Regions from separate parts of the Dorea sp. YH-dor226 genome, predicted to be linked through region 1. Evidence: riboswitches for the same ligand, from Rfam matches in the RefSeq annotation. Region 1 holds a riboswitch; each other region holds the start of a gene.
The links. Region 1 has a riboswitch for thiamine pyrophosphate ahead of thiC (phosphomethylpyrimidine synthase ThiC). Riboswitches for the same ligand answer to the same signal wherever they lie in the genome.
Positions count from the first base shown of each region.

Region 1 (10,732 bases):
ATGATGAATACCGTATGCATTATCCCAGAAGATTCGGAAATCTTCCGCTGCAGGATTTAATGCGGCAAAACGATGAACCGTTTCATCTGAGTAAGTGATTCCCTGTGGATTAGAGTATTTTGGAACACACCAGATTCCCTTAATTGCAGGATCAGAGCTTACCAGCTTTTCTACAATGTCCATATCCGGTCCGGTAGATGTCATAGGTACGTTAATCATCTCAATTCCAAAATATTCAGTAATAGCAAAATGTCTGTCATATCCCGGTACAGGACAGAGGAACTTTACTTTGTCAAGCTTGCTCCACGGAGTGCTTCCCATTACACCGTGAGTCATGCTGCGTGCAATTGTATCATACATGACATTCAGACTGGAATTTCCAAAAATAACGATATTATCTTTCGGAACCTCCATCATATCTGCAAGAAGCTGTTTTGCCTCTCTGATTCCATCCAGGACACCGTAATTACGGCAGTCGACACCCTCTTCACATATCAGGTCAGAGTCACTTCTCAATACATCCATCATTTCCATAGAGAGATTCAACTGTTCCGCAGACGGCTTACCTCTTGACATGTCAAGGTTCAGATTCTGTCTTTTTATTTCTTCAAATTGTGCTTCAAGATCGTTTTTCAATTGTAATAATTCTTCTTTAGATAATTCTTCGTATGCAGCCAATGTTCTATCCTCCATAATATATTCCACTCAATTTTAATATTCTATCATATTTTGACATTTCGTCAATGGGTTCTTGCAAATTTATTGCATTAAAATCAAATTTTTGCCGATTCTTTAAATAAAAATGAAATATCATGTTAAAAAATATGCAAAAATGATCTTTTTTGAAAGCAATGGGGAAGAAGATTGCAGTTGTAAATCAGAACATGGTATTGTATAATAAAACAGTAAAAACGGGGTGCTTACGGAAAGTAGGCTGAGAGTAAGCTGTGTTGCTTTGACCCATAACCTGATTTGGATAATGCCAACGTAGGGATATACAGTGTTTTGTAGAATTATTTCTGGCTGCTGTAATGCGAGTGCGTTGCAGCAGCCTTTTCTGTCGTTTTCGACAGATGTACCCCTCCGAAAAGTGCATGCCGCAGGGAAATCTCATTTATTATATATGTAGTAGAGAAAGGAGTAAACAAATGAGAGAGTACACAACACAAATGGAAGCTGCAAAAAAGGGAATCGTAACAAAAGAACTGGAGATTGTTGCAAAAAAAGAGCAGATGACGACAGAAGAATTGATGCCGCTGGTTGCATCCGGCAAAGTTGCCATCTGTGCAAACAAGAATCACAAGTGTCTGGATCCGGAAGGTGTAGGCTCCATGCTCAGAACAAAAATTAATGTGAATCTGGGCGTATCCAGAGATTGTAAGGATTATAATGTTGAGATGGAAAAAGTAATGGAGGCAGTTAATATGGGGGCGCATGCAATTATGGATCTGTCTTCACATGGAGATACGATTCCATTTCGAAGAAAATTAACCAGTGAATGTCCTGCAATGATTGGAACTGTTCCGGTATATGATTCTGTCATTCACTATCAAAGAGATCTGGACACGCTGACAGCAAAGGATTTCATAGATGTAGTACGTTTGCATGCTGAGGATGGAGTCGATTTTGTGACTTTGCATTGTGGAATTACCAGAAAGACAATTGATCAGATACGAAATCATAAGAGAAAGATGAATATCGTTTCTCGAGGAGGTTCGCTGGTGTTTGCATGGATGTGTATGACTGGGGAGGAAAATCCGTTCTATGAATATTATGACGAGATTCTGGATATCTGTCGGGAGTATGATGTAACAATTTCTCTGGGAGATGCATGCCGTCCGGGATGTCTTGCGGATGCTTCTGATGTCTGTCAGATTGAAGAACTGGTTCGTCTGGGAGAACTCACGAAACGTGCATGGGAGAAAGATGTGCAGGTTATGGTGGAAGGTCCGGGACACATGCCGATGGATCAGATTGCGGCGAACATGAAGATACAGCAGACCATCTGTCAGGGAGCTCCATTTTATGTACTTGGGCCTTTGGTCACAGATATTGCCCCGGGTTATGATCACATTACTTCTGCAATAGGAGGAGCAATCGCGGCTGCTTCCGGAGCTGCATTTCTGTGTTATGTGACACCGGCAGAACATCTTGCGCTTCCCAATGTAGATGATGTGAAACAGGGGATTATTGCTTCAAAGATTGCAGCTCATGCAGCTGACATAGCAAAAGGTGTCAGAGGCGCCAGAGAAATCGATGACCGGATGGCAGATGCCAGACGTGTGCTTGACTGGGAAGCACAATGGGCATGTGCGATGGATCCTGAGACAGCGAAGAGAATCTGGAATGAACGGAAACCAGAGTACGATGATACATGTTCCATGTGCGGGAAATTCTGCGCAGTCCGCAGTATGAATAAAGCACTTGCAGGAGAACATATAGATATTTTGTAAAACTAAGAGCAGGGGGCAAAATAATGTTGTTCCCTGCTCTTATATCAGAGTTATTTTTGGGGCTCCATTAATTCCAGAATCTTATCTGTCAGGCGAAATGCCACGTCTTCTTTACTCATTAATTCAAGTTCACATACAGAATCAGGAGTGATCATGGTTACGATATTCGTATCCGTCTCAAATCCGGCTCCTTTTACCTTAAGGTTGTTAGCTACAATCATGTCCAGATTTTTCTTTACAAGTTTCTTTTTTGAATTTTCAAGCATGTTCTGCGTTTCCATAGAAAAACCACACAGAAATTGACCGGAAGTTTTATGCTCGCCAAGATATTTTAAGATATCATCTGTACGTTCCAGCGCAATGGAGAGTTCAGCATCGGCTTTTTTCATTTTTTCGTCTGCAACAGAAGCCGGACGATAGTCTGCCACAGCAGCAGCTTTAATAATAATATTCATATCATTACTTCTGGAAGTGACGGATTCATACATATCTTTTGCAGATATTACAGGTACAACATCTACAAACATGGGCGGAGTGAGTGCAGTCCTGCCACTGACAAGTGTAACATCTGCGCCGCGCAGCATGCAGGCTCTCGCAATACAGTATCCCATTTTACCGGAAGAATGATTGGTGATATAGCGGACCGGATCGATAGATTCCTGTGTTGGGCCTGCAGTGACGAGAACCTTCAATCCTTTCATATCCTTTTTATGTGCAAGTTCCCGGTAGATATATTGAATCAGAGTTTCCGGTTCCGGCATTTTACCCGCACCGGTGTCTCCGCAGGCAAGGTGACCACAGGCAGGAGTGATTACTTCCATGCCGTACTTTCTTAAAAGATCCATATTATCCTGTGTGATTTGATTTTCATACATGGCGGTGTTCATAGCCGGAGCGATGATCTTGGGACAGCGACATGCAAGTACAGTAGTGGTCAGCATATCGTCAGCGATCCCATGCGCCAGTTTGGCAATGACATTGGCAGTTGCAGGTGCAATCATGACCAGATCGGCTTTTTTTGCCAAAGCCACATGTTCGACATTGAATTCAAAATTTCGGTCAAAGGTGTCTGTAACACATTTATGTCCAGTCAGAGTTTCGAAAGTGATCGGGTTAATAAAATTTTTGGCATTTTCTGTCATTAAGACATGTACCTGGGCACCTGCTTTTACCAGAAGACTGGCTAAAGAGGCACTTTTATAGGATGCAATGCCGCCGGTTACTCCAAGAAGGACTGTTTTTCCTTTTAACATAGTTCGATATCCTCATTTCATATAGTTCAGTTTATTCAGGTTAATGACTTGTACTAACACTATAGCTTTTTTTGAATTATCTTGCAAGAATTACTGTCAGGAGTTGCGAAAATAATGAAAAAGATATCATGTATCCATTTTTATACTTGTTACAAAAGACGTGGAATGATATAATGACCCGGTAATTGTATTGTATCCTGTATAACAGGAATGATAACAAGGAGGAAATGAAATTATGAAAACAAAGAAGCACGACACTCGTTGGATGGTCAGTGTTGCACTTATGGCGGCAATTATCATTGTCCTTGCGAATACACCGCTTGGCATGATTCAGCTTCCGGTAATTAAGGCGACAACTGTACATATTCCGGTCATTATCGGAGCAATTTTACTGGGACCGGGAGCAGGAGCGATTCTGGGAGCGGTATTTGGTATCTGTTCTTTGATCAGTAACACCATGGCGCCGACACTTTTGTCTTTTGCATTCTCACCGTTTATGAGCACAACAGGGATTGTGGGAGCAATAAAGGCAATCTGGATCTCTGTAGGATGCAGAGTTCTGATCGGTGTTGCGGCAGGATGGTTGTGGATATTACTTAACAAGCTGAAAGTGAATCAGACGATTGCACTTCCGATTGTTGGATTTGCAGGATCCATGGTAAATACGATAACAGTCATGGGAAGCATCTACCTCTTGTTTGCACAGCAGTATGCAGAGGCAAAAGAGGTAGCGATTACTGCAGTATGGGGACTGGTTATGGGCACGGTAACCGCATCGGGTATTCCGGAGGCAATCGCAGCTGCTATTCTGGTACTTGCAGTTGGAAAAGTGCTGATTGGAGTATTCCGCAGAATGAATATCGGTACTATCTAGTCGAGAAATGTTTTATATAATATGATAAAAAGGCGAAGACGCGTCGGGAAAGATGCTCTTTGCCTTTTTTTATATTTTAAGATTTTGGATATTGTAAAAAGGAAAAGGAAAGAGACCCATAGATTCTATGAAATATATGGGTTTGAGAAAAGCTGCTATGGATTTGAATTAATATTACAGAATAAAAAATAATCTCAGAAACGCCGAATTTACGTCATTTCTGAGACTTTGCGAGCAGGGGATGAGAGAATCGAACTCCCGCCAAAGGTTTTGGAGACCCCTATCATACCACTTGACCAATCCCCTGTGTATGCCTGTCGCACTAGATATTTATAACATATATGACCATGGTTTGTCAATCCTATTTTGGAAAAAATCTTATAAAATGTGAAAATGAACCACCTTTGCAATATTTTATAGACAATGCTATAATGAAACAGGAGTTAATCACCGGAAGAAAAACCATTGATAAAATTGTTAACTGGCCTGTAAGATAAGATCCAGGCCAGAGGGAGGCAGTACAGATGAAAGAAAAATTAATACAGGGTGGAATCGTGAATGGCGTGAAGATGCTGGTATGTCCGACCTGGGAGGATGATTTTCAGAAGGAGATACAGAAAACAGGGGGCTGTTTTCGGATTAATATTGATTATTCAGCAGTGGATGTTTCATTTTGGAGGGAACTGGAAGAGATTGCCATTCGTTTCGGATATAGTCTGGATACGGAAGCAAGAGATATGATACAGGAATATATAGACAAGTATAAGAAATACGAGGATCATTTCTGGGAATATGGAGAAAAGATCATTTCTTTTGAATCCTTTTGCAGAATGCTCAGTAAAAGAGCGGGGATCCAACCGAGGCAGGCGAAGGAATATGTTGTCTCCAATCTGCAGAATCTGGAAAACAAGGAAGTGCTGGATGCATTACTCTTTGCTCTGCAGCTGATCAAATCTGAAAATGGATTGGAAGGCACGCAGTGGACAAAGCCAACATGTGATTATATTAAAAAGGAATTTGAAAAAATGATTCTTTCATAATTTCATAATATGAAAAAAACTAATTTTTTAAGAAGGATTGAAACTAAGTTTTCATAAGCGTATAATATGAAAAAAGCATATTTTCGTAAGGAGGAGATTACATATGTTAGATAAAAAAGTAGTAGAATTATTGAACAACCAGGTGAATAAGGAGTTTTATTCCGCATATTTATATCTGGATTTTTCAAATTATTATTATGATATAAACCTGGATGGATTCGGAAACTGGTATAAGATTCAGGCGCAGGAAGAAAGAGACCATGCAATGCTGTTTATCCAGTACCTTCAGAATAATGGTGAAAAGGTAACGTTGGAAACGATTGAAAAACCGGCAGTCGAACTGACGAGTGCAAAAGCAATTCTGGCAGAAGGGCTGAAGCATGAACAGTATGTAACAGGCCTGATTCATAATATCTATGATGCAGCATATTCGATAAAGGATTTCCGTACCATGCAGTTCCTGGACTGGTTTGTAAAAGAGCAGGGTGAAGAGGAGAACAATGCGGATAATCTTGTAAAGAAGTTTGAGCTGTTTGGAGATGATCCGAAGAGCCTGTATATGTTGGACAGTGAACTTGGAGCAAGAGTCTACACAGCACCATCACTGGTTTTGTAAGAAAAAAGTGAAAAAGCTGGTAAAGAAGCTGGTGGATTAAGAATGAATAAAAATGGAGAGTCTGAGCGATTCTCCATTTTTTTGGTTAAATTGGGCGATTTCTGTATATGCTATGTCCGGAGGTAAGGATATGGACACATTATGGAACAGAATAACAGATTTTAATAAATATGAATCGCTTACGGAGGATGTCTGCGTAGATACGATTGTAATTGGTGCAGGTATCGCAGGCCTGATGACAGCATATTTTCTGAGAGACAAGGGGGTTCAGGTGGCTGTGCTGGAAGCAGACCGCATTGTGTCAGGTCAGACTGCCGGTACGACAGCCAAGATAACATCACAGCATAATATGATATATCAGCGTCTGATCCGGTGTTACGGAATAGAACGGGCCAGAATGTATGCAGGATGGAATGAATGGGCAATCTATGCATATGAGAAAATCATTGAAGATAAAAAGATAGAATGTAATTTTACGAGATGTTCCGCATACCTGTATTCCTGCAGAAAGGATATGGGGCTGGACCTGGAAGTGGAGTCTGCGAAAAAACTGGGGATTGATGCGGAATATAAGACAACGTGTGAGCTCCCTTTTCCGGTCAGACAGGCAGCAGAGTTCAAAAATCAGGCACGGTTTGATCCGCTGAGATTTCTGAAAGGAATTCTGGAAGGAATCAAGATCTATGAAAATTCAAGGGTATATAAGGTGGAAAGGATCAGAGAAGGTGAGACAAGACTATATACTTCGGGAGGAACTGTTACGGCAAGGAATGTTGTATTTGCATGCCATTTTCCATTTGTAAATATTCCCGGATATTATTTTGCACGGATGTATCAGTCAAGAAGTTATGTATTGGCGCTGAAAAATGCAGCACAATTCGAGGGATATTATCTTGGTGTGGAAGAAGATGGATATTCATTTCGAAATGAAGGAGAGTATCTGTTGTTTGGAGGAGGAAAACATCGGACAGGTGGGAATGCACAGGGAGGGAAGTATCATCTGCTGCAGAAAAAAGCGAAAGAATGGTGGCCGGAATGCGAAGAAATAGCCCACTGGTCTGCACAGGACTGTATGACGCTGGATGGGATTCCTTATATCGGAAGATTTGAGAAGAGGGCAGAAGACTGGTATGTGCTCACGGGATTTGGAAAATGGGGCATGACTTCTGCCCTGGCAGGTGCAAGAATCATATCGGATATGATTACCGGTAAAACAGTGGTAAATCAAGAGATCTATTCGCCACAACGTCGTATCTCCAATGCAATGGGAAAGGAATTTGCAAAACATAGTATGATCACAGCCGGAAATCTGTGCAGGGAGTTGCTGGCGGTTGAGAAAACGGTAAGATGGAAGACTACGGAACAGGAGATAGAATTGTCTTTGCGATGTCCGCATCTTGGATGCAGGCTTGCGTGGAACCCGGATGAAGCAACATGGGAATGTCCCTGTCATGGTTCGGGATTTGATCGTTTCGGAAATATATTGAACGGACCGGCACAAAAGGAATTATATAATCAAAGAAAAGCTTTTCTGGATGTAATGTTAACATTTATATCAAATACAGAAAACGGGAGAATACAAAATGCCAATCGGGAATATTATCAGAGAGAAGAGAAAAGAAAAAGGATATATACAGGAACAGGTAGCAGATTATCTTGGGGTATCTGCCCCTGCAGTCAATAAATGGGAAAAAGGGATAAGTTATCCGGATATCTCACTGCTTTCGCCGATCGCACGGCTTCTGGAAACAGATCTGAATACACTGCTGTGTTTTGAGGAAGAAATGACAGAAAAAGAGATGGATACATTCTGCAATCAGATGATGGAAGAAATCCAGAAAAATGGATTTAAAAGCGGATTCTGCATGGGTGAAGAAAAAATACGGAACTATCCGAATTGTGGAGTTTTTATCCAGAAGATCGCTGTTCTTCTGGATGGTGCACGTCTGATATATGGCTTGCCAGATCCTGCGGAAGATCAGCATTATTATGAAGAAAGAATTGAGAAATTTTACGAGAGGGCTTCCAGGGTGGGAGAAGGAGAGGCAAAAGCGTCAGCTTCTTTTATGCTGGCGTCCAAGTACATGGCAGGAGAACGATATGAGGAGGCGAGGGAACTTCTCGAGACGCTTCCGGATCGGTTGTCGATCGACAAACGTCAGATTGAAACACAGATTATGATCCGGGAAGAACGATACGAAGAGGCGAAAAAGCTTCTGGAACAGATGCTGGAAGCAGCTTTGAACATCTGGAATCTCAGAGATACATTTTTGTATCGGGATCTTGCAGTCAATACTTCACAGGAAGGAGAAAAGGAACAGGAAAGGAAAAAGTTGGCAGGAAAAATATCAGAAAAAGCTGAAGATGATGTGAAGGAAAAAGGAATAATAAGATCTGGAAAAGGAGAAAAATGCAGAGAATCTTATGCAGGGATAGATTCTCTGCATTTTCAATGTTATAATGGGAAACAACCGGGAGGTGTAAATATGAGAAATCATGAAGTGAAGACGAGACAGCCGCTTCTGGATGAAAACGGCAGTCTGCGGGAGCCTGGATGGTCCAGAAGTCAGGTACAGATCTATGACAGGAAACAGATTAAAGCCAGGAGATTTCGAATTAAAGAATGGGATTATTATCTGGTAATGAACGAAGAGTTTGCCGGGGCATTTACGATATCAGATGACGGATATATCGGTCTGCAGTCGGTCTCTCTTTTGAATTTTAAGGAAGGGTGGGAACATACGGAGACCATACTGAATCCGTTCCCGATGGGCAAGTTTCATCTTCCTGCATCCTCTGAATATGGAGATACGATTTATCGGGATGAGCGTCTGCATATGGATTTTCTGGTTACGGATGGGAAAAGACAGATCCTGTGTAATTTCAGGAATTTTTATCAGGGAAAGACATTTTCCTGTAATATTACTTTAGAACAGCCGAAGATGGATACGATGGTGATTGCAACTCCCTGGAAAGAGAAAAAGACGGCATTCTATTACAATCAGAAGATCAATTGCATGCCGGCATATGGAACCATGACTTTTGATGGAAAAACATATGAATTTTCAAAAGAGAGTGACTTTGGAACACTTGACTGGGGACGAGGCGTGTGGACATATGATAATCGATGGTATTGGGGATCCGGCAATACGAGAGTGGATGGAAAACCATTCGGCTTTAATATCGGATATGGTTTTGGCAATACGGAAGCAGCGTCAGAAAATATGTTATTTTATGATGGAAAAGCACATAAACTGGATGACGTAACATTTCATATTCCGGAAAATGATTATATGAAACCATGGAAATTTACTTCCAGTGACGGAAGATTTGAAATGGACTTTACGCCGGTTCTGGATCGTGCAGCCAGAACGTCGGCTCTGGTTATCCTGACAGATCAGCATCAGGTATTCGGACGGATGAGCGGGAAAGCAGTGCTGGATGATGGCAGAGTGATTGAAATGAAAGATGTGATGTGTTTTGCAGAAGACGTGCATAACAGATACTAGGAAAGAGGAGACTGATAAAAATGGAATTATGGGATATATATGATGAAAATAAAGAAAAGACAGGACGCACGATGAAGCGTAATGACTGGAATATGCAGCCCGGAGATTATCACCTGACTGTTCTGGGGGTATTGATGAGACCGGATGGCAAGTATCTTGTGACCAGGCGTAGAATGGATAAGGAATGGGCAGCAGGCTGGTGGGAAGTTCCGGGCGGCGGTGTCCGTGCCGGAGAAAGCTCAATAGATGCAGTGAGCCGTGAGATACTGGAAGAAACAGGTATTGACGTGACGGGAGCAGATGGCGGCTATGCTTTTACCTATAAAAGAGTAAATCCGGAGGAAAAGAACAATTATTTTGTAGATGTGTATAAGTTTATTCTTGACTTTCAGGAAGAAGATGTGAAGAAACAGGAAGAAGAGGTGTCAGGATATGCAATTGTATCCCTGGAAGAGATTAGGGAGTATGCAAAACAGGGAATTTTTCTGCATTATGACAGCATTCAGAAAGTCTTTGATGAGAACTGTTAACGGACAAGAAAAGTGTGAGCGGAATGCCCACACTTTTTTTGTCAGGAACAATATTTTGCAAGATCTTCTTCAAAATGCAGAACCTGGTCCTCCAGTTTCTGGTTTTCATCATCATTCAGCGAAGAAAGAAGAGAAGACATATTTGCTTTGATTCCGGATGGATCATATGGAACCTCCAAAGCAAAATCACTGAAAGCACGAAGCTTCTGAAAATACATGTTTGTTTCAGGCTCTTCATTGCCGCTTCTGCATATCTGATACATGGTGACAGAGTCCGTGGCGTTGACATCTGAACATTCCTTGCATATCCATTTTCCGAGATAATAATAACGACTGCCGATTTGATAGAGAAAACCGGGCAGGGTAAGCAGACGATCCAGTAACATGATAAAAATCCTCCTTGTAAATAAAAATATAGACGGAAACGGGGAACAAGTCAAGAAGGGGACGGGGGATT
Region 1 covers NZ_JBDOHS010000017.1:1,440-12,171, forward strand. Annotated here, with positions in the region: gene ABE547_RS12330 (aminotransferase) at 1-678, opposite strand, end outside; TPP riboswitch at 903-1,011, shown strand; gene thiC (phosphomethylpyrimidine synthase ThiC) at 1,149-2,453, shown strand; gene coaBC (bifunctional phosphopantothenoylcysteine decarboxylase/phosphopantothenate--cysteine ligase CoaBC) at 2,504-3,706, opposite strand; gene ABE547_RS12345 (ECF transporter S component) at 3,942-4,580, shown strand; tRNA gene ABE547_RS12350 (tRNA-Trp) at 4,816-4,886, opposite strand; gene ABE547_RS12355 (hypothetical protein) at 5,105-5,620, shown strand; gene ABE547_RS12360 (ferritin) at 5,724-6,236, shown strand; gene ABE547_RS12365 (FAD-dependent oxidoreductase) at 6,367-7,920, shown strand; gene ABE547_RS12370 (DUF2804 family protein) at 7,820-9,745, shown strand; gene ABE547_RS12375 (NUDIX hydrolase) at 9,766-10,275, shown strand; gene ABE547_RS12380 (hypothetical protein) at 10,317-10,661, opposite strand.

Region 2 (10,732 bases), on a different contig from region 1:
TGCAATTGCAGATGATCTTGGTTACCCGGTTGTTCTGCGCCCGGCATATACGATGGGCGGCGCAGGAGGCGGACTTGTCTACAATAAAGAGGAGCTGAAAACAGTCTGTGCAAGAGGGCTTCAGGCATCTCTCGTCGGACAGGTACTGGTCGAAGAATCCATATTAGGCTGGGAAGAACTGGAACTGGAAGTTGTTCGCGACGCTGAAAATAACATGATCACCGTATGTTTTATTGAAAATATCGATCCTCTTGGGGTGCACACCGGTGATTCCTTCTGCTCTGCTCCAATGCTGACCATATCTGAAGAATGCCAGAAGCGTCTGCAGGAACAGGCTTACCGTATCGTAGAATCCGTACAGGTCATCGGCGGAACCAATGTCCAGTTTGCACACGATCCGGTATCTGACCGTATCGTCGTAATTGAGATCAACCCGAGAACTTCCCGTTCTTCCGCACTGGCATCCAAAGCTACCGGTTTCCCGATTGCTCTGGTATCTGCCATGCTTGCAACCGGTCTGACACTGAAAGACATTCCATGTGGAAAATACGGCACTCTGGACAAATATGTTCCGGACGGAGACTATGTTGTAATCAAATTTGCCCGCTGGGCATTTGAAAAATTCAAAGGCGTAGAAGACAAGCTTGGTACACAGATGCGCGCAGTCGGCGAAGTCATGAGCATTGGAAAGACATACAAGGAAGCATTCCAGAAAGCGATCCGAAGTCTGGAAACCGGGCGCTACGGACTTGGTTACGCTAAGAACTACCACAATAAAACAAAGGATCAGCTTCTACAGATGCTGATCACTCCATCCAGTGATCGTCATTTTATCATGTATGAAGCCCTGAGAAAAGGTGCTTCTATTGAGGAGATCTACGAACTGACCAAAGTAAAGACCTGGTTTCTTGAACAGATGAAAGAGCTGGTGGCAGAAGAAGAAGCTATCGCAGCCTCCAAAGGAACGCTTCCTGCTGATGAGCTTCTGATTCAGGCGAAAAAAGATGGATTTTCCGACAAATATCTGAGCATGATCCTGGAAGTACCTGAAGATGACGTCCGCAATCGCCGTATTGAGCTCGGTGTCGAGGAAGCCTGGGAAGGCGTTCATGTAAGCGGAACTCCCGACAGTGCTTATTACTACTCCACCTACAATGCCAAAGATAAGAACCCTGTATCCGACAAACCAAAGATCATGATCCTCGGTGGTGGACCGAACCGTATCGGTCAGGGTATCGAATTTGACTACTGCTGTGTACATGCATCCCTGGCATTGAAAAAATTAGGATTTGAAACCATTATTGTAAACTGTAATCCGGAAACAGTTTCCACAGACTATGATACTTCTGATAAGCTCTACTTCGAGCCACTGACTCTGGAGGATGTCTTAAGCATCTATAAGAAAGAGCAGCCGGTCGGCGTCATCGCACAGTTCGGCGGTCAGACACCTCTGAACCTTGCATCCGAGCTTGAGAAAAACGGAGTAAAGATCCTTGGAACCTCTCCGTCTGTCATTGACCTCGCAGAGGACCGTGACCTGTTCCGTGAGATGATGGAAAAACTGGAGATCCCGATGCCTGAATCAGGAATGGCAACTACCGTAGAGGATGCACTTGCCATCGCAAAAGAGATCGGTTACCCGGTTATGGTACGTCCTTCTTACGTACTTGGCGGACGCGGCATGGAAGTTGTCTATGACGATGAAAGCATGGAGGGTTACATGAAAGCTGCAGTCGGTGTTACTCCGGACCGTCCGATCCTGATCGACCGTTTTCTGAATCATGCTCTGGAATGCGAAGCTGACGCCATCAGCGACGGAGAACATGCATTTGTCCCTGCAGTCATGGAACACATTGAGCTTGCCGGTGTACACTCCGGAGACTCTGCATGCATTATTCCATCCGTACACATTTCCGAGGAAAACGTAAAGACGATTAAAGAATATACTCGTAAGATTGCGGAAGAAATGCATGTCAAAGGTCTGATGAACATGCAGTACGCAATTGAAAATGGAAAGGTATATGTACTGGAGGCAAATCCACGTGCATCCCGTACCGTTCCGCTGGTATCCAAGGTCTGCAACATCCGCATGGTACCACTGGCAACCGACATCATTACCTCCGAACTGACCGGACGTCCATCTCCGGTTGCAAACTTAAAGGAACAGTCTATTCCTTACTTCGGAGTAAAAGAAGCGGTATTCCCATTCAACATGTTCCAGGAAGTAGACCCGATCCTCGGACCAGAAATGCGCTCTACAGGAGAAGTGCTTGGTCTTGCCTCTACTTATGGAGAAGCATTCTATAAAGCTCAGGAAGCAACGCAGTCCAAACTGCCTCTTGGCGGCACTGTTCTGATCTCAGTAAACCGCAAAGACAAGGCTGAAGTGATAGAGGTCGCTCAGGACTTCGCCAATGCTGGATTCCGCATTCTGGCAACAGACAACACTTACAATCTCATCCGGGAGGCGGGAATCGAAGCTGAAAAAGTGAAAAAACTGTATGAAGGCCGTCCGAATATTCTGGATCTGATCACCAACGGAAAGATCGATCTGATCATCAACTCTCCGGTCGGAAAAGACAGCATTCACGATGACAGCTATCTGAGAAAGGCTGCGATCAAGGCAAAAGTGCCTTATATGACTACCATCGCTGCCGCAAGAGCAACTGCAAAAGGAATACGTTACGTGCAAGGACACGGAAACGGAGAAGTCAAGTCCCTGCAGCAGCTGCACAGTGAGATAAAAGATAAGTAAAATAACGGTACCCCAGAGAACGCATCGACGCTATTCGCTTACCTCTGCTTTTCTCTGGGGTACCGTTTTCGTTTTCTGAAGGTTAGAACGCTTCGACGCTATTCGCTTACCTCTGCTTTTCTCTGGGGTCCTTTCCTTTTACTGCTCCGGTTTTACTTTTGTAATCAACCCTTCGGAATCATGTGTGAATATCAGTGTCACAGTCTCTTCTTTCTCCCCTTTCAACAAAGATACCTGAACGGTTTCATTCACATCTCCCTTTTCTTTCAATTCTATATTTTGCACTTTATAGGTGAGATTTTCCTGTTCTGCTTCTGCAAAATACATGGTAGCCATCTGATTCAGAAAGGTATCAAGTGCATTTTCCGCAAAACAATCACCAACTTCTTTTTCCCAGTTCTCCCGTATTGCTTCGCATTTTTCCTGTATTTCTTGTTCCTCCGGCTGTGCGTCTTCCACATTGTCACCAATGACATAGGCTAAAGACGAGTCATATAATTCCGGATTCGGACAGTTCATGATTGTCTGAATAATCTTCTGTGCTTCTTCACTGACTCCCTGCTCTTCCTCCTCTTTTGAAGAACACGCTGTCAGCACCAGTACTGTCAGTAACATACTCATGATAGCGATGGTTTTCATCACTTTCTTCATTGAAAATTCCTCCTTTCCAATGAATCAACTATTTCCATTCTATGTTTTTCTTTTTTCTAGGTGCAGTACGCCGATATGTCACTGCCGGGTATCCCAGAAGCATACAGCAGGAGACAGGCGTATCTGTAATCCCAAGCCATTCCTGTAATGTATCACTTGCTTTGATCACACGCATCATATATCCGTTATACAGAACTCCCGCACCTTCTGCAACTGCCATATTTTCTATATTGGCCGCTGCCAGTCCTCCATCCAGCGGATTCTCGGATGCGATCACAAGAAAAGAAGTCGAGTTGAAAAAAAATACATCTTCTCCCGGATCTTTCTGATGTCTGAGATAAAACAACTCAAACACTCTTGCATACTCCGGATTGTCTGTTTTAAGTTTCTCGACAATATTCGGCATCTCTTTCCATACCAGTTCTTTAAATTCTTCCAACTGATTCTGGACCAAGATAAAACGGCATTCCTGACGGTTCTTTGCCGTCGGTGTGTATCGTCCAACATCCAGGATCCGCTCCATCTTCTCCCGCTCAATCGGCTCATCTTTAAAATTTCGGATACTTCTTCTGAACTTTACTGCACGGAGGAAGTTCTCAGGCTGAACTGTGAAGGTATCTTTTTCGTACTCTTCTACATCTTCCATATCATATCCCGGAATGGAAACTGCACCCACCGGACAGATTGCCACACAATGCCCGCAATGCATACAGTTACGGACGTAATCCGCCTTACCGTCAATCAACTTGATTGCTTTCCCCAGACAGTCTTTTACACAGGCTCCACATCCAATACATTTTTCTTTTTTTATATTTATCATCTCACATCATTCCTTTCTTTCCATGAATAATAACTTGTCAGTTATTTTTATTTTACAACAAATTCCAGATTTTCTAAATAAAGATTGACATTTCTTCATAATCTTTTTATACTTAAACATGTAAATTGAACAGGGGAGCTTATGTACTAGGCTGAGAGGAAGTTGAGAACTTCGACCCATATACCTGATTTGGATAATGCCAACGTAGGAACGTAGAGAAATTGCGGGAGGTACTTTGGTATCTCCCTTTTTGTATCATCTACTGGTGATTCCAACCAGGAGTTTACATTTTAATACCGGATTAGTTGAGAGTGAACGAGAGTTCATGAAGGGGTGCACCACCACGGGTGTATTACTTCGTGAACTCTTTTTTCTACCTGCAACGGTATAAACTGAAACACTTAACTGCTAATCTGCAGAAAGGAGGACATCTATGGTTACCATTAACGGACGTGAAACTGTTCTGGAATTACCGATGACAGTCTCTGATTATCTCGCACAGAACCAATATCAGATCAATCGTATCGCAATCGAATTAAACGGCGAGATTCTCCCCAAATACCAGTACTCTGACACCATGTTGAAGGACGGAGACAGTATGGAGATCGTAAGCTTTGTAGGAGGAGGCTAGAAGTCATGACAGAACAGAAACTTACCCGCGAACAGATCAACGCGGCACTGAATGAACGCCACAGTCCCAGGATACAGTCGCTTCTCTCCAAAGGAAATGTAGCGATCGCCGGACTTGGCGGTCTTGGTTCCAACATCGCATATTCTCTGGCACGAATCGGGGTCGGTCACCTGCATCTGATTGATTTTGATGTGGTAGATATTACCAACTTGAACCGACAGCAGTACTTTACCCGGCATATTGGATTATACAAGACAGACGCGCTGAAATCCCTGCTTCTGGACATCAATCCCTATCTGGATATCCACACCGACTGTGTAAAAGTAACAGAAGAGAACCTGGCAGATCTTTTCCGGGAAAATGATATTATCTGCGAGGCATTTGACAATCCCGAGGCAAAAGCCATGCTGGTCAATGGCATTCTGGAACATTTCCCGGAGAAAAAGCTGGTATCAGCCTCCGGAATGGCCGGATACGAAAGCAGCAACACAATCCGCACCCGAAGAATCACAAAGAACTTCTACCTGTGCGGAGATCAGGTTACGGAACCCTCCCGGGGGAACGGTCTGATGGCCCCGAGAGTTGCCATCTGTGCCTCCCATGAGGCAAATATGATCACACGCCTGATCCTGGGCGAAGAAGATATATAACAACACAAGAAAGAAGGTAATTATTATGAACCAAAACGAAGACAAACTGATCCTGGGAGGTCACGAATTCACCTCTCGTTTTATCCTCGGCTCCGGAAAATTCTCCCTGGAGCTGGTAAAAGCATGTATTGAAAAAGCGGAGACGCAGATCATCACTCTAGCTCTTCGTCGCGCCAATGAAGGCGGACTTGCCAATATTCTGGATTATATTCCGGACAATGTCACTCTGCTCCCGAACACTTCCGGTGCAAGAAACGCAGAAGAAGCGGTACGTATCGCAAGACTATCACGTGAAGTCGGCTGTGGTAATTTTGTAAAAATTGAAGTGATTCACGATTCCAAATATCTGCTTCCGGATAATTATGAAACCATCAAAGCAACCGAAATCCTTGCAAAAGAAGGCTTCGTTGTGATGCCATACATGTATCCGGATCTGAATGCTGCAAGAGCACTCCGCGATGCCGGTGCTGCCTGCATCATGCCGCTTGGTGCTCCGATCGGTTCCAATAAGGGTCTTAGCACAAAGGATTTCATTCAGATTCTGATCGATGAGATTGACCTTCCAATCATTGTAGATGCGGGCATCGGTCGCCCTTCTCAGGCATGTGAAGCCATGGAAATGGGTGCAGCTGCAGTCATGGCCAATACAGCGATCGCAACCGCCGGTGACATTCCTGTCATGGCCGAAGCATTTAAGAAAGCCATCGAAGCCGGAAGAAGCGCTTACCTGTCAGGTCTGGGTCGCACCATCGAAAAAGGCGCCAGTGCTTCTTCTCCACTGACTGGATTTTTACAGGATTAGGAGGCATTCATTCATGGAAAAGGAACATATCAATGAAAGCATTTTAAATAAAGAAATTCTGGAAGATCAGAAAAAGAACCGCATCGACCATATGACCTATCTTCCCGGAATGGAAGCTCTGGAATCCGATATCATGGATCAGGTAATCTCTGCCATGGATGCGTATGATTACGACAAATATACAGAAGCGGATGTCAGACGTGCACTTGCACATGACGCGAAGACACCGGAAGATTTTGCCGCCCTCCTTTCTCCTGCCGCACTTCCACTTCTGGAAGACATTGCACAGGCAGCAAGAATTGAGACACGAAAACACTTCGGCAACAGTATCTATATGTTTACACCGCTCTATATTGCCAATTACTGTGAAAATTATTGTATCTACTGCGGCTTCAACTGCCACAACAAGATCAACCGAGCACAGTTAAAGCCTGATGAAATCGAAAAAGAAATGGCTGCAATCGCAAAAACCGGGCTTCAGGAGATCCTGATACTGACAGGAGAAAGCCGCATCAAATCTACGGTTGAATACATTGGAGAAGCCTGCAGGATTGCAAGGAAATACTTCAAAGTCATCGGCCTTGAGATCTATCCGGTCAATTCCGATGAATATGCCTATCTTCACGAATGCGGTGCTGATTATGTCACTGTATTCCAGGAAACCTACAACTCGGACAAATACGAAACTCTGCACCTGGCAGGGCACAAACGCATCTTTCCTTACCGTGTCAATGCACAGGAACGTGCGATCAGAGGCGGTATGCGAGGCGTTGGCTTCGGTGCACTTCTGGGACTGGATGATTTTCGAAAAGATGCATTCGCTACCGGATATCACGCATATCTCCTGCAGCGAAAATACCCACATGCAGAGATTGCATTTTCCTGTCCGCGACTGCGCCCAATCATCAACAATGACAGAATCAATCCAATGGACGTTCATGAGCCACAGCTTCTCCAAGTGGTATGTGCTTACCGGCTCTTTATGCCATTTGCAAGCATCACCGTGTCCACCAGAGAATGTGCCCGTGTGCGTGATAATCTGGTCAACATTGCAGCTACCAAGATCTCTGCGGGTGTCAGCACCGGAATCGGCAGTCATGTAGATGATATTGAAGAAAAGGGAGATGATCAGTTCGAGATTTCGGATGGTAGATCTGTAGATGAGGTATATCAGGCACTTCTTTCGAACAACCTGCAGCCGGTCATGAGCGATTATATCTATGTATAAAATATGAGAACTGCACGAGGAAATGAAATGGATAAAAACAGTAACCAAAAGAACGAAAATGCCGCATCGGATTCTAAATACGATCAGACATTGTTTCATCGGGTAATTGCCGTCAGCAACCGACATCTTTGCCGGCGGCCATTTCCGGAACAGATCGAACGGATCTGCCAGTGTCATCCGCAGGCGCTGATCCTGCGGGAAAAAGACCTGTCGGAGGATGAATACACCCTTCTTGCAGAACAGGTCATGAGGATCTGCGGATCCTATCAGGTGCCGTGCATTCTCCATACTTACTGGAAGACAGCGCTGGAGCTGCATTGCACATCGATCCACCTGCCGCTTCCACTGCTTCGGGAGTGCAAAAAGCAGCCGGAGGTACCTATAAGTTCCTTCTCGCAGCTTGGGACTTCCGTTCATTCGATCGAAGAAGCAGTCGAAGCAGAACGACTCGGTGCCACTTATATCACCGCGGGACACATCTATGCAACCGACTGTAAAAAAGGCCTGCCGCCGAGAGGACTGGACTTTCTCCGAAGTGTGTGTCAGGCAGTTGATATCCCTGTCTATGCAATCGGGGGAATGAAACCGGATAAGGCTCAGTTCGCTGAGATCCAGGACTGCGGTGCCGCCGGAGGCTGCATTATGTCCGGAATGATGGAACTTTGAGAATATACAAGAAATTCATCTGGGTAATATACACTTTTCACAGGAAAAATCAAGGTTTTCATAAACAGATTTTTCTTGTGGGAAGCGACATGTCTCAGAGGCGATAAGTACTATTACGCAGGCTTTTTATTCCCTTTTCCAGCACTCGTCCACTAATTCTTCCGCTTTTCGCTGTGTCAATTCATATTTCTGTGCAAGTTGCAAAACCGCATGTTCCCGATCTACACCAAGATCTTTACAGATTTGAACTGCTTTTTTTATTGCAGACATTCTCCCCTCTTCCCAGCCCTCTTCTCTCGTCTGTCTCATATGCCTTTCTTCATCATATTCATAAATACTCACCGACTTCGCCTCCGCTCTGTTCTCTGACAGGAAATCTGCCAGAATTCCCTCTCGAATACACTCGGCAATTGCCTGATCCACTGCATCTTCTAATGTCATCTTTTCAGCATACTGCCTTACACGCCAGGTATATTCTGCGTAATCTTTCAGCGTCTTACACGCATCCTTTAATCTTTCATTCTTCCCCGGATTAATATTCAACAGAACCGCTTTCAACTCCAAAGCAGGATCTTTATCCGGGATTTCATACAAATCAGACAAATTTAATTCCATTTTCTCTGGAAGATTCCTGGTACCATTAAAAAAGATAATAAAATTCGGTGTCGGCAGCATCACTTTTTTCTCTCCATAAAAGTTGCTGTCCTTTGTAATTAAAGAATATAAATCTGAAATATAAAACAAATATCTCAACGGTAAATTGGGACTATACGTAGATTGATGTTCATATAGCGACAATCTGGAATCAATAATAAAAGAAACATCATTATGCATAGACATATAAATAGCATTCTCTAATGTGTTAATTACCAGTTGTTCCGGATCTGTATAATTTGTATTATTGACTGCATTATAAAGTCCCAGTGATTCCTTTTTATTTCTAAACACCATTTCAAACACACTGGCTTTATAGGTTCGTTTCACAGCTGTTTTTTTTACTTCGGTCATTCAAGAGCCCTCCTTTTTATTCGGGGCTCTAAATGAAACCTGCACTTTAATCGCACCAGAAACCCCTTTGCTATTATTGTCTGAAAAGCATTGAGATTTCTTATTAGATATTACAGATGATATCAGATGCGTCTCCGCCTAGAAATTAGAAATGTAATGCTTGAAATATACTATAACACACTTTTTATAAACTTACCAGTATATTTTATTTATTTTATAACTTTTATTTATTCTCACTGAAATTCATACTCATTCCCAGGATCTGCAAAACGAAATTAATACCTCAGCTTGATATCTGAGAGATGAACGGGAACACGATATCCCTTGCTTTTCATCATATATTCCATGCCTTTTTTCGCAAGATCGATGTGATTCTGGGGTGCCACCATGATCTCTTTGACGGGAAGATTCTCTTCACTTAGCTGAATTTTGATAAATGGGATCATAAATCCGTCTTTTTCACGAAAGTTTACCTCTGTACCTTTCTGCTTTTTGAAGATAAACCGGTATTCTTGCTCTTCCTTGAAGGCTTCATGCTTGAAAAACATCGCATACACGGCTGCGATCTTCTGGAATTTGCGGCAGGCCTTCCGATAGACCGGATCTTCCGGATTCTTCTCTCCGGCTTCCAGAATCCTTTCAAAAGGTGTCTGAAAAAGCTCCGGAAGGTAATCACTGATGATCTTGCGAATCAGTCTTTTCTGCTGTTCGGAATCATAGATAACAAACCCATGATAATCGATGACATTTGCCTCGCCGATACGCTGCACGATCTTCTCGCTGTCAAGTCCGATATTATAACCGGTCTTGCTGCCGAATTCAGACCACATGGTGATACTGTCCCTGCAGTTGGAAAATGACAGCACAAAGTATTCCTTGTTTTTACCGCCTGCCAGGAATACCGCCTCCTCCAGCACGTCTCTCAGGAACATTTTCTTCTGAGATTCTTTTTTGATATTTTCCTCGCAGACGGCTTCAATAATCCGCGTAATATATGAAAATTCATCCGGGTCATTCAAGAAATCACTCTTCGTTGCCCAGAAGCAATTATGATTCACGATTCCGTTAATTCCATTGCTTTTTGTATAATGATACAGAATACTTCCCGGTTCTGCCTGTGTAAGTTTCACCTGTCTGCTCGCCATTTTCTCTCCTCCTATTTCACCAGAACCTGTGCTGCAAACACCGCCAGCACTCCCAACACGACACTCAGAACCGCATACGTAAGTGCGACCCCTGTATTTCCACTCTGGAGCAGATCTGTCGTCTCAAATGCAAATGTAGAAAATGTTGTAAATCCGCCGCAGATACCCACTTTCAGAAACAGAATCAGATGTGGATCCACAGATGAATTCTTCGCTGCCAGCGCTGCGATCAGGCCAATTGCAAATGCACCTATGATATTAATGAGAAATGTTTTCACAGGAAATACGGGCTGTGCCTTCATCGGAATCAGACCGATCAGATACCTGCATACTGCCCCGATGAAACCGCCCAGTCCCACAAATATACAATTTACCA
Region 2 covers NZ_JBDOHS010000011.1:14,023-24,754, reverse strand. Annotated here, with positions in the region: gene carB (carbamoyl-phosphate synthase large subunit) at 1-2,755, shown strand, start outside; gene ABE547_RS10390 (hypothetical protein) at 2,894-3,406, opposite strand; gene ABE547_RS10385 (nitroreductase family protein) at 3,435-4,226, opposite strand; TPP riboswitch at 4,348-4,455, shown strand; gene thiS (sulfur carrier protein ThiS) at 4,660-4,857, shown strand; gene thiF (sulfur carrier protein ThiS adenylyltransferase ThiF) at 4,863-5,507, shown strand; gene ABE547_RS10370 (thiazole synthase) at 5,533-6,309, shown strand; gene thiH (2-iminoacetate synthase ThiH) at 6,323-7,537, shown strand; gene ABE547_RS10360 (thiamine phosphate synthase) at 7,565-8,203, shown strand; gene ABE547_RS10355 (hypothetical protein) at 8,330-9,211, opposite strand; gene ABE547_RS10350 (DUF2971 domain-containing protein) at 9,487-10,356, opposite strand; gene crcB (fluoride efflux transporter CrcB) at 10,368-10,732, opposite strand, start outside; gene ABE547_RS10340 (M18 family aminopeptidase) at 10,727-10,732, opposite strand, start outside.
Region 2: linked by a shared signal. The riboswitch ahead of thiS (sulfur carrier protein ThiS) and the one ahead of thiC (phosphomethylpyrimidine synthase ThiC) in region 1 are both predicted to bind thiamine pyrophosphate.

Region 3 (10,732 bases), on a different contig from region 1:
GAAGAAAATAAGCAGGACAGAATGAAGTACCGTCTTGCAGATGCGATGAAAATCTGCATGAAGAAGATGCCGGTGGAAAAGATTACGGTAAAAGAAATTGTGGCTGAGTGTGGTACGACAAGGCAGACGTTTTATCGGAATTTCCAGGATAAATATGATTTGATCAACTGGTATTTTGACCGGATTCTGTTGGAATCTTTTCGCCATATGGGGGAAGGTGAGACGGTATATGAAGGGCTTGTGAACAAATTCCATTATATTGAGGAAGAAAAACTATTTTTCAAAGCCGCTTTTCGAACGGATGAACAGAATTGCCTGAAGGATCATGATTTTCAGCTGATTTTGAGATTCTATACGAAAAGGATTGAAGAAAAAACAAAAAAGCCTGTTCCAGAACATTTAAAATTTCTGCTGGAAATGTATTGTCAGGGATCTGTCTATATGACCGTTCGATGGCTTCTTGGAAATATGAAGCAGACGCCGGAGGAGATGGCAAAAAATCTGGTGGATGCCATGCCGTTAGAACTGATGAAAGCATTTCAGGAGATTCATCTGGTGTAAAATTGTATAGTATGTGATGAAAAAAAGCCAGTCTTTCATGTAAAGTGACAGATTGGCTTTTTTGTAACTTTCTTTTGATAAGAAAGATTGTTAAAATATAAACATATAATACAGGAATCAAGAAGAAAAGGAGATTGATAACGATGGCAAACAGAATCATGTTAAATCAGACTTCCTATCATGGGGCAGGAGCAATTCAGGAGATTGCAACAGAAGCAAAGGCAAGAGGATTCAAAAAGGCGTTTGTGTGTTCCGATCCGGATCTGATCAAATTTGAAGTAACAACAAAGGTTACAAAAGTACTGGAAGATGCAGGGCTTGAATATGCTGTATACTCAGATATCAAAGCAAATCCGACGATTGAAAATGTACAGCATGGCGTAGAAGAATTCAAAAAGTCTGAAGCTGACTATATTGTTGCAATCGGTGGAGGATCTTCCATGGATACAGCAAAGGCAATCGGAATCATCATTGCAAATCCGGAATTTGAGGATGTAAGAAGTCTGGAGGGAGTTGCCCCAACGACACAGCCATGTGTTCCGATCATTGCGGTACCTACAACAGCCGGAACTGCAGCAGAAGTAACTATCAACTATGTAATTACAGATGTTGAGAGAAAGAGAAAGTTTGTATGTGTAGATCCACACGATATGCCGATCATTGCAGTGGTAGATCCGGATATGATGTCCTCTATGCCAAAGGGGCTGACCGCATCTACAGGAATGGATGCATTGACACATGCAATTGAAGGATATACCACGAAAGGCGCGTGGGAGATGACAGATATGTTCCACCTTAAAGCAATCGAAATTATTTCTAAGTCTTTAAGAGGAGCTGTTGCAAATGAAAAAGAGGGCCGTGAGGGAATGGCACTCGGACAGTATATCGCAGGTATGGGATTCTCCAATGTTGGACTTGGAATTGCACATTCTATGGCTCATACGCTGGGAGCTGTATATGATACACCACATGGAGTTGCGTGCGCAATGATGCTTCCGATTGTTATGGAATACAATGCAGAATGCACCGGAGAAAAGTACAAAGAAATCGCAAAAGCAATGGGTGTAGAAGGCGTGGATAGCATGTCAGTAGAAGAATATAGAAAAGCAGCTGTGGATGCAGTAAGACAGCTGTCTGTAGACGTTGGAATTCCTACGAAACTGGATGCATTAAAAGAAGAAGATCTGCAGTTCCTGGCAGAGTCTGCTCATGCAGATGCATGTGCACCGGGAAATCCGAAAGATGCAAGCGTAGAAGATCTGAAAGACTTGTTCAGAAAATTAATGTAAATAAATGTCGTTGGAACGATGTCCGAATGAGCGAAAAGCTGTCGGACATCGTTCTTTTTTTGTTAATAATAGAACTTGATTTCTTTGAAAATCCAGTGAAATATACATAGCCTGCTATGTTATTGTAGCGGAGTTCCTGAGTGGAAGGATTCATAGTTACCTATGCGATTGGAAACAGATATTACCCCATATCAAAAAGCCTGTAGAAAATCCAATTTTTGCAAGAGGATGAAGAATTTTGACATTTACATCGTTCACTTATTGTGGACTGTATAATAAAAAGAAGAGTATAAAGTCGGATGATATAAATCAAACGAGATTGGAGGGCAGGGGCAGAATGTGGAAGAATATGATAAAAGCTGCAATAGTGGTTATTTCAACAGGTTGCGCCGGGTATCTGATAGCCGCAGGATTGTTTGTGACAGAATCGAAAGAAGAGGCCCTGCAGGCATTCCGTTACGAGAAGGATGGAGAAGTAGACTATACTTCAAGAACAGAACCGGAACATATTCGAACAGACGGAGCCACTCCAAGTGCATATGCAGACAATGAATTGATTGTGCAGCTGGCGGAGGGGACATCCGAGAGAGAGGCAAAGAGTATTGCGGGGGAGAATCAGGCGGAATTGGTGGGATTTATCAGTATTACGGATAAAGATATTAACATTACAAAGCCGGTGTTAGATCTTGAGAATTCAATGAAACAAGCCAAAAGGTATGTATAGGAACATCCGGAAAAACGGACAGAAGCGGATGTAAAATCTGATGAAAAGGAGATTCCGGAGGAGTCAGAAGATGATTCGGAAAAATTCATGAAATACCTGAAGGAAGAATTGATTCCAGAGTACGGTGTTATGCCGGTTGATGAGATATGTAAAACAAGCAATGGAATGGATGCGTGGCTGGAGCCGACAGATCTTCAGGGAATATTGGCAATTGAGATTGATGATTATGACGGAGACGGAAAACATGAAATGCTTCTGATAAGAGGAACCTGTGAGGGCATGGATAAACAGGAGCTGTTCAGTTCAGACGATCAGGGCGGCGGCGCCAGGATTAATATGGAAATGTATGAGTGTGACGGAAGCGTGAAGCTTGCGGATTCCAGGGAACTGATTCCCAGCGGTAAATACCGGGTTACTTATCAGGAAGTTCAGACCGGCTTCTTCACCTATAGTAACGACGGCACAGTGTATATAGGAATAGATAGCAATTTTATTATGAATGAGACGATTACAACGCTTGCACTATACCAGTATCGGGACGAAGCTTTTCAATATGTAAAAGGCTTCTGCAGGCGGCGTCAGGGAAGCTGTTATGAGGCGGTACTTACAGCAGATTCGGAGCCGGAACAGACAAACATTACATTTGCACCGACATTTACGGAAGACAGCGGGGGATGGTCGATTCTGGAGGACTATGATGATGAGCAGGCATCTGATTCGGAATTAGAAGAAAATGCACTCAGATTAAATGAGATTTATTATGAACAGCTAAAAACATACGGACTGAACGGTAAGGATGTAAGATTGCTTTGGGGAGAACGGCAGTGGGATGCAAGAACCGCCGATATCTATACATCCGGTGAAGGTAATCTGAAAGTGATGGCTTCCATTGCGGAATGCTATGAATATAGCACATCTACGGAGTGTCATCTGTTTCGAGAGGATCCTGCGGGCAGTCTGGATGCCTACCGATAAGAGTCACAAAAAAATGAAGAAGGATTGTAACAGGAGGAAATTATGAAGCAAAAAAATGTGTGGAGATATGGACAGTCTATTGCTGGCGTCATTGGACTTGCCAGTCTGCTGTTACCGCTATATCAGGCGGAAGGAATCACTTATAACATGCCGATGCTTCTGCGCCTGGGGAAAAGCGCAGGAATACAGTACTGCATCATACTGGTGGCAGTGATCCTGCTGTCGTTGGCCGGAAATCTGCTGGTGACACTGTGGGAACACCGGACCACCGATCTGGCAGCGGGAATCATAAGGCTTGCCGCTGCGGTACTGCTGCTGGTGATACGGCTGGCATTCATGGAGCAGCTTACAGGCATCCCTCAAAGTGGATTATTGGATGGGGCGGGCCTTGGATTCTGGTTATTTCTGGCGATTCATACAGTATGTGGAATCTTTGGAATTGTGCCTGCTCGATCCGGAGCAAAATCTGCAGGCGTGAAAGAATCGGCTCCTATGTCTTCCGCGGATGCATCAGCAGAGGCGGAAAGGAAGAACGGTACGGTTGCCATACTGGAAGGTATCTACAAAGGAGAGGTGATTCCTCTGGAAGACATGCAGGCGCTGGTTGTCGGAAGAGATGCCGCTCAGTGCAATCTGGTGGTGGAAGGGGAGAAGGTAAGCCGGAAACATTGCAGTATTACCTACTGCGCAAGAACCGGTGGTTATCTGCTGTGCGATTATTCCTTTAACGGGACTTATTATCTGAATGGACAGAGACTTCCGAAGCATATGAATATGGAACTTCCGGAAGGGACAGAAATTTATCTGGGAGATAAGAGGAATATACTGCGTATGGGCAGATAGAGTGACAGAAAGGAAAGAGGCAGAATGATGAGGGATCCGGAGAGATTGTGTCTGGGATGATCTGAAGAAAGGGAGGTAAGGATCGTGATGAAGAAAGGAATTAAAGTACTTCTGTCACTGGCAGCTATTCTGTGTGCAGGAGGAATGATAATAGCTGGTCTGGGAGGAGCGGATCGGCAAAGCGTATCCTCCAATACATGTGTCGAGACTGTCCAAAATGAGAAAGAAAATGATACAGATAAGGAGGAGACCGTTGAACTGGAAAAAGTGGAGCTTCCGCTTTATGAGAATACCCTTCAGCCGGATACCTCAAGTGGTTCATATGTGCCGGGGGAAATCGTGGAAAGCAATGGAAGTCTGTACTATACCTGCGGGGATGCCGGCGTTACGGCTGTAGATCTGGACGGCACGAACAAGAGAACAATCGTAGATGTAATTGATGATAAAACAGGATATCTTATGATTACGGATCAATACATCTATGTGCGCTGTGACGGATATACGGTGAGACAATACAGTTTCGACGGCGAACTGATGGGGCAGGTTGGAGAAGTCCTGAATTGGGGGTATGTCTGTCACTGGTATTTTCAGGACGGATGCCTGTATTTTCAGGGAATGAGCTCGGATAATGAAATATATAGCGGGTTGTATCGGGTCGCTGTGGGCAGCGGTGATTATCCGGAGTGTGTGACAAAGAACTGTAAGAGTAATAGTGATACAGACGTGTATTTTTATGAAGACAAAATCTATTTTTTTGATAACGATATCAGCTTTTGCAGCATCAGAGATGACGGAACAGAAGAAACGGTTTTGAGAAAAAATAATGTAGAACCTGATAATGAGATTACACTGCATGGGGCGGAAACACAGTGGCTGACGCTGGGGCTGTATGCGCAGGACGGTCTGTATTATGCAGTGGATGGCGAAGATACGTATCGCAGACTGAATGTTCAGACCGCGGAGGATGAAATCTTACCATGGCAGTATATACAGGATGCAAGGCTGGGAGCTCTCATCGAGGGAGATTATATCTCGTACTGGGCTCAGGAAGACTATGTGCGATATATAAAAAGTTATCAGATCTCTACCGGAGAAGAGCGAAGTCTGAAAGAATTCGTGGAGCATCTCCCTAATAATCTGGTGGAGCGGGTGCCCTGCTATCTGGTGGAAGTTCCGGGTGCGACCAGAATCTATTATGTTGTGGAACTGGAAGGCGAGAAGGCATTCTATTCCATTACAGCAGACGGATCGGAAGAGAGAAAGCTGGATGCACTGGAAGAAACGATTCCGCATATATCGGCTGGTTACGGAGATTTTTGATTCCAGCGTGAATTGGCAAATAAAATCATAAAAACTTAAGAATATTCCGTCCATATATTAATATTTCCTTTTTATAATAATACACAGGAAAAAGAAAGGGGAATCAAGGTATGGAATATGTCTTAGGAGTATTGATGTACAGTCCATGTATCATATATCAGCTCATATTGATGCACAGGTATCTGAAAAAAGGAAAACAGAGTCCGGTAATATATTTCATCTGGGTAAATATCTTCCTGCTTTATCTGTATATGATATTTGAGGTGACCGGTATTGGAACACTGGGAGAACTTATTACAAATGGCACAAAATACATGAGCAGGAGTAATTTTATTCCATTTGATTCAGTGGGGATCAGTTTCTTTCTGAATATCATAATGTTCATGCCATTTGGATTCCTCGTTCCGTTTATCTGGAAGGAATACAGAAAAATAGGGAAAACAGCGGCAGTAGGAGCAATGTTTTCAATCATAATAGAAGTGTCACAACTCTTCAACTACCGAGTCACAGATATTGATGACCTGATAACAAATACATTTGGAACTATCATTGGATATCTTGTGTGGAAAACATTCGTACAAGTATTCGGATTACATTTGAAAACAGAAAATAAAAGTAAATGGGAACCGATCATATATGTAGTGCTGGCAATAACCGGTATGTTTATTTTTTTATAAATTGTAGAGGGGGACGGGGGATTTTTAAAAATCCCCCGTCCCCCTCTACAATTTATAAAAAATTCTGGAAATTTAATTGGCGTAAATTCTGGGTTTTTGGACAAAAGAAATAGATTATATAAGAAAAAATCGAAAAAGAATTGTATATGCATTTCAGAAAATATTAAAAAGGGACAGGTGAAATTGTCTATGGGGACGGAGGATTTTTAAAAATCCTCCGTCCCCATAGACAATTTCACCCCGCCTGAGTTACAATATCCAACAGACAATACTATGATTCAGACAAGGGAGTGTATGTTATGGGTGAACAGTTAACAAAAAATGATGTGGAGAAAATCAAGGAAGAGATTGAATATCGTAAGCTTGTAGTCCGCAAAAGAGAGCTTGAGGCTGTGAAAGAAGCCAGAGCGCAGGGGGATCTGAGTGAAAATTTTGAGTATAAGGCTGCAAAACAGGATAAGAACCGGAATGAGAGCCGGATTCGTTATCTGGAAAAAATGCTGAAGAATGCGAAGATTGTGTCGGATGTCTCCAACGCGGATGAGGTTGGAATTAATAATACGGTTGATGTGTATTTTGAAGATGATGATGAACTGGAAACCTATCGTCTGGTAACGAGTATTCGGGGAAACTCGCTGCAGGGGCTCATAAGTATTGAGTCCCCGCTTGGGAAGGCAATCAAGGGACATAAAGTCGGAGACCGTGTGTTTGTGAACACAAATGGAAATAACGGATATTATGTGACTATTAAGCGGATTGATAAATCTACGGATGATTCGAACGATACGATCAGAAAATATTAGTATGTAAAAAAGAAAAGGAAAGAAAATAAAGTGAAAAAACAATTATCACAAACTAACCCGATCACAGAAGGAGTGATCTGGAAACAGGTTTTGATTTTCTTTATTCCGATTGCGTTGGGAACGGTTTTTCAGCAGTTATACAATGTGGCGGATGCAGCAATTGTTGGCCGGTTTGTGGGGAAACAGGCTCTGGCCAGTGTAGGGGGATCGGCTGCAATGCTTACGAACATTGTAGTATACTTTTTCAGTGGACTTTCTACCGGTGCAGGAGTGATCATCTCTCAGTACTTTGGAGCAAAAAATCTGGAAAAACTACATAAAAGTCTGCATACAGCATATGCATTTTCAATCGTGATCAGCATGATGCTGGCGGTGATTGGCTGGTGTATCACGCCATGGATTCTTGAAGTAATGAAGACACCGGGCGATGTGATGACGGATTCGATTATATATCTCAGGATCTATTTCCTGGGATTGATTGCGACGCTCACATACAACATGGGATCAGCAATCATGAGAGCCGTCGGTGATTCCAGACGTCCGCTTTACTATCTGATCGTCTGTAGTGTGCTGAATGTTGTGCTGGATGTAGTTTTTGTAGTGTTTTTTCAGTTGGGGATTGCAGGAGCGGCGATTGCAACTGTCATATCACAGGCTGTCTGTGCGTTGATTGTCGCGAACACACTGATGAATTCTTATCCTGATATGAAACTGGTACCGGCAAGGATCGGGATTGACAGGAAAATTTTATGGGAAGAACTTCGGGTAGGACTTCCGGGAGGGCTGCAGTTTTGTATTTCCGGGGTAACCGGCATCATATTGCAGACTGCTATCAACAGTTTTGGAACGGATACAGCAGCGGCATGGGCCGCATATAATAAGATGGATATGATCTTCTGGACGGTCTGCAGCGCATTTGGAGCGACTGTCACAACGTTTGTGGGGCAGAATTATGGAGCGGGAAAGATGAAACGTGTCTTCCAAAGTATAAAAATATGCCTGGGTCTGGCGCTGATCGTCTGCGGTGCGGCACAGATGATGCTCCTCTGGTTCTGCCGGCCGATGTTCCATCTGTTTGTAACGGATGGAAATGTGATTGATATCGGTGTATATATGATTCATTACCTTGTCCCGATCTATATTTTATTTGTGTTTATGGAGATCCCTTCAGGGGCGCTCAGAGGACTGGGGGATGCAGCGATACCGACTGCCATCAATCTGGCGGGTGTTTTCCTGGTGCGTGTTCCGTGGATACTTCTGGTGCTTCCAAAGCATCATACGCTGGAGGTTGTGATGCTCTCTTATCCGATCTCCGGAATCGCATCCATGATACTGCTGATTGTTTATTATTTTATCCGGACGAGAAAAATAAAAACAGAAAACCGCGAAACGCTAAATTCGAAAGAAATATCAGAATGAATTTGCAAAATGTCTCAGAAGTAGTATAATGAATACTGTATATGAACCAGAACGGGGAGCCGGTACATGATCCGGCTGAGAGTAGGCTGAATGTGCCTTGACCCATAGACCTGATTTGGATAATGCCAACGTAGGGAAATATCGTGTATGGAATGACGGATATGCCTGTGACGGCATATCCGTTTTTTGAACTCAAATAATAAAAGCAAATAAGGAGGAATGGATGATGCTGGGAAATTGTATTGAAAATGTAAGAAGCACAGTACCACTGGTGCATAATATTACGAATTATGTGACGGTAAATGACGTTGCGAATGTGCTGCTGGCCTGCGGCGGAAGTCCGATCATGTCAGATGAGCCGGAGGATGTGGCTGATATTACATCGATCTGTGGAGGATTGAATATCAATATTGGAACTTTAGATCAGAGAAGTATCGAAGGAATGTTTGTGGCGGGAAAGAAAGCCAATGAACTGGGACATGTTGTCCTTTTGGATCCTGTTGGTGCCGGAGCAAGTGCACTTCGTACCAGTACAGCCATAAAATTAATGGATGAGATTCAGTTCGATGTGATTCGAGGCAATATCTCAGAGATCAAGACGCTGGTACAGGGAAGTGGAACAACAAAAGGTGTAGATGCGGATGTAGCCGATGCAGTAACGGAAGATACCCTTGACAGCGCTGTTGCATTCGTAAAAGAGTTTGCGAAAAAAGCAGGATGCATCGTGGCGATTACCGGAGCAATTGATCTGGTCGGTGACAAAGACCGGTGCTTCGTCATCCGCAATGGTCGTCCGGAGATGGGCAAAATTACCGGAACAGGATGTCAGCTGTCGGGTATGATGACGGCATTTGTAGTGGCAAATCCTCAGAATAAGCTGGAGGCAGCAGCGGCAGCTGTATGTACGATGGGGCTGGCAGGAGAGATCGGATGGAGCAGAATGCAGGAAGGTGACGGTAATTCAACATACCGCAACCGCATTATTGACGCAATCTACAATATGGATGCCAGAACGCTGGAAGAAGGTGCGAAATATGAAGTGCGATAAGAAGGACCTGCTATTATATGCAGTGACAGATCGTCACTGGCTGAATGGAGAAACTCTTTACAGCCAGGTGGAGAAGACGCTGGAAGGCGGGACAACGTTCGTACAGCTGAGAGAGAAGGAACTGGATGAAGAGAAGTTTCTGGAAGAGGCAAAAGAGATCAAGGAATTATGCAGACGCTATCAGGTTCCTTTTGTGATCAATGATAATGTGGATATTGCGCTGGCAATGGATGCGGATGGTGTCCATGTGGGACAGAGTGATATGGAAGCCGGAGATGTCCGTGCAAAGCTTGGACCGGATAAGATCATCGGAGTATCTGCACAGACTGTTGAGCAGGCATTACTGGCAGAAAAAAGAGGTGCGGATTATCTGGGTGTTGGAGCGGTTTTTCATACAGATTCCAAAGCGGATGCAGCAGACGTAAGTCATGAGACTCTGAAAGCGATCTGCGATGCTGTGAGCATTCCGGTGATTGCAATTGGTGGTATCAGTAAGGAAAATGTTTCAGAACTTGCGGGCACCGGAATATGCGGAATTGCCGTAATCAGTGCAATATTCGCACAAAAAGATATAAAAAACGCGACAAAAGAATTAAAATTATTGACAAAAGAAATGGTGGAAGCATGATAAAAGGAGCTGTATTTGATGTGGACGGAACACTTCTGGATTCCATGGAGATCTGGGAAGAGGTGGGAGTCCGCTACCTTAAGAATCAGGGGATCGAGCCGGAACCAGGATTAAGTAAACTTCTGTTCCCGATGACGGTGGAAGAAGCTGCCTGCTATATGAAAGAGAATTACCATCTGAGTCAGAGCGTGAATCAGATAATAGAAGGAGTCCTTCATACAGTTCGGGATTTTTATTATTATGAAGCGCCTCTAAAGCATGGCGTGGAGGAATTTCTGGAAGAGATGAGGCAAAGAAAGATCCCGATGGTGATTGCTACTTCAAGTGAAAGAGATCATATCGACGCGGCATTCCAAAGACTTGGGATTGCACATTATTTTGAAAGAATCTTTACCTGTTCCGAAGTGGGCGTCGGAAAAAGTCAGCCGCTTGTCTATCAGAAAGC
Region 3 covers NZ_JBDOHS010000002.1:50,490-61,221, reverse strand. Annotated here, with positions in the region: gene ABE547_RS02110 (TetR/AcrR family transcriptional regulator C-terminal domain-containing protein) at 1-561, shown strand, start outside; gene fucO (lactaldehyde reductase) at 705-1,850, shown strand; gene ABE547_RS02100 (hypothetical protein) at 2,188-2,574, shown strand; gene ABE547_RS02095 (hypothetical protein) at 2,662-3,549, shown strand; gene ABE547_RS02090 (FHA domain-containing protein) at 3,592-4,392, shown strand; gene ABE547_RS02085 (DUF5050 domain-containing protein) at 4,480-5,712, shown strand; gene ABE547_RS02080 (VanZ family protein) at 5,823-6,389, shown strand; gene greA (transcription elongation factor GreA) at 6,689-7,192, shown strand; gene ABE547_RS02070 (MATE family efflux transporter) at 7,223-8,611, shown strand; TPP riboswitch at 8,654-8,766, shown strand; gene thiM (hydroxyethylthiazole kinase) at 8,838-9,659, shown strand; gene thiE (thiamine phosphate synthase) at 9,646-10,287, shown strand; gene ABE547_RS02055 (HAD family phosphatase) at 10,284-10,732, shown strand, end outside.
Region 3: linked by a shared signal. The riboswitch ahead of thiM (hydroxyethylthiazole kinase) and the one ahead of thiC (phosphomethylpyrimidine synthase ThiC) in region 1 are both predicted to bind thiamine pyrophosphate.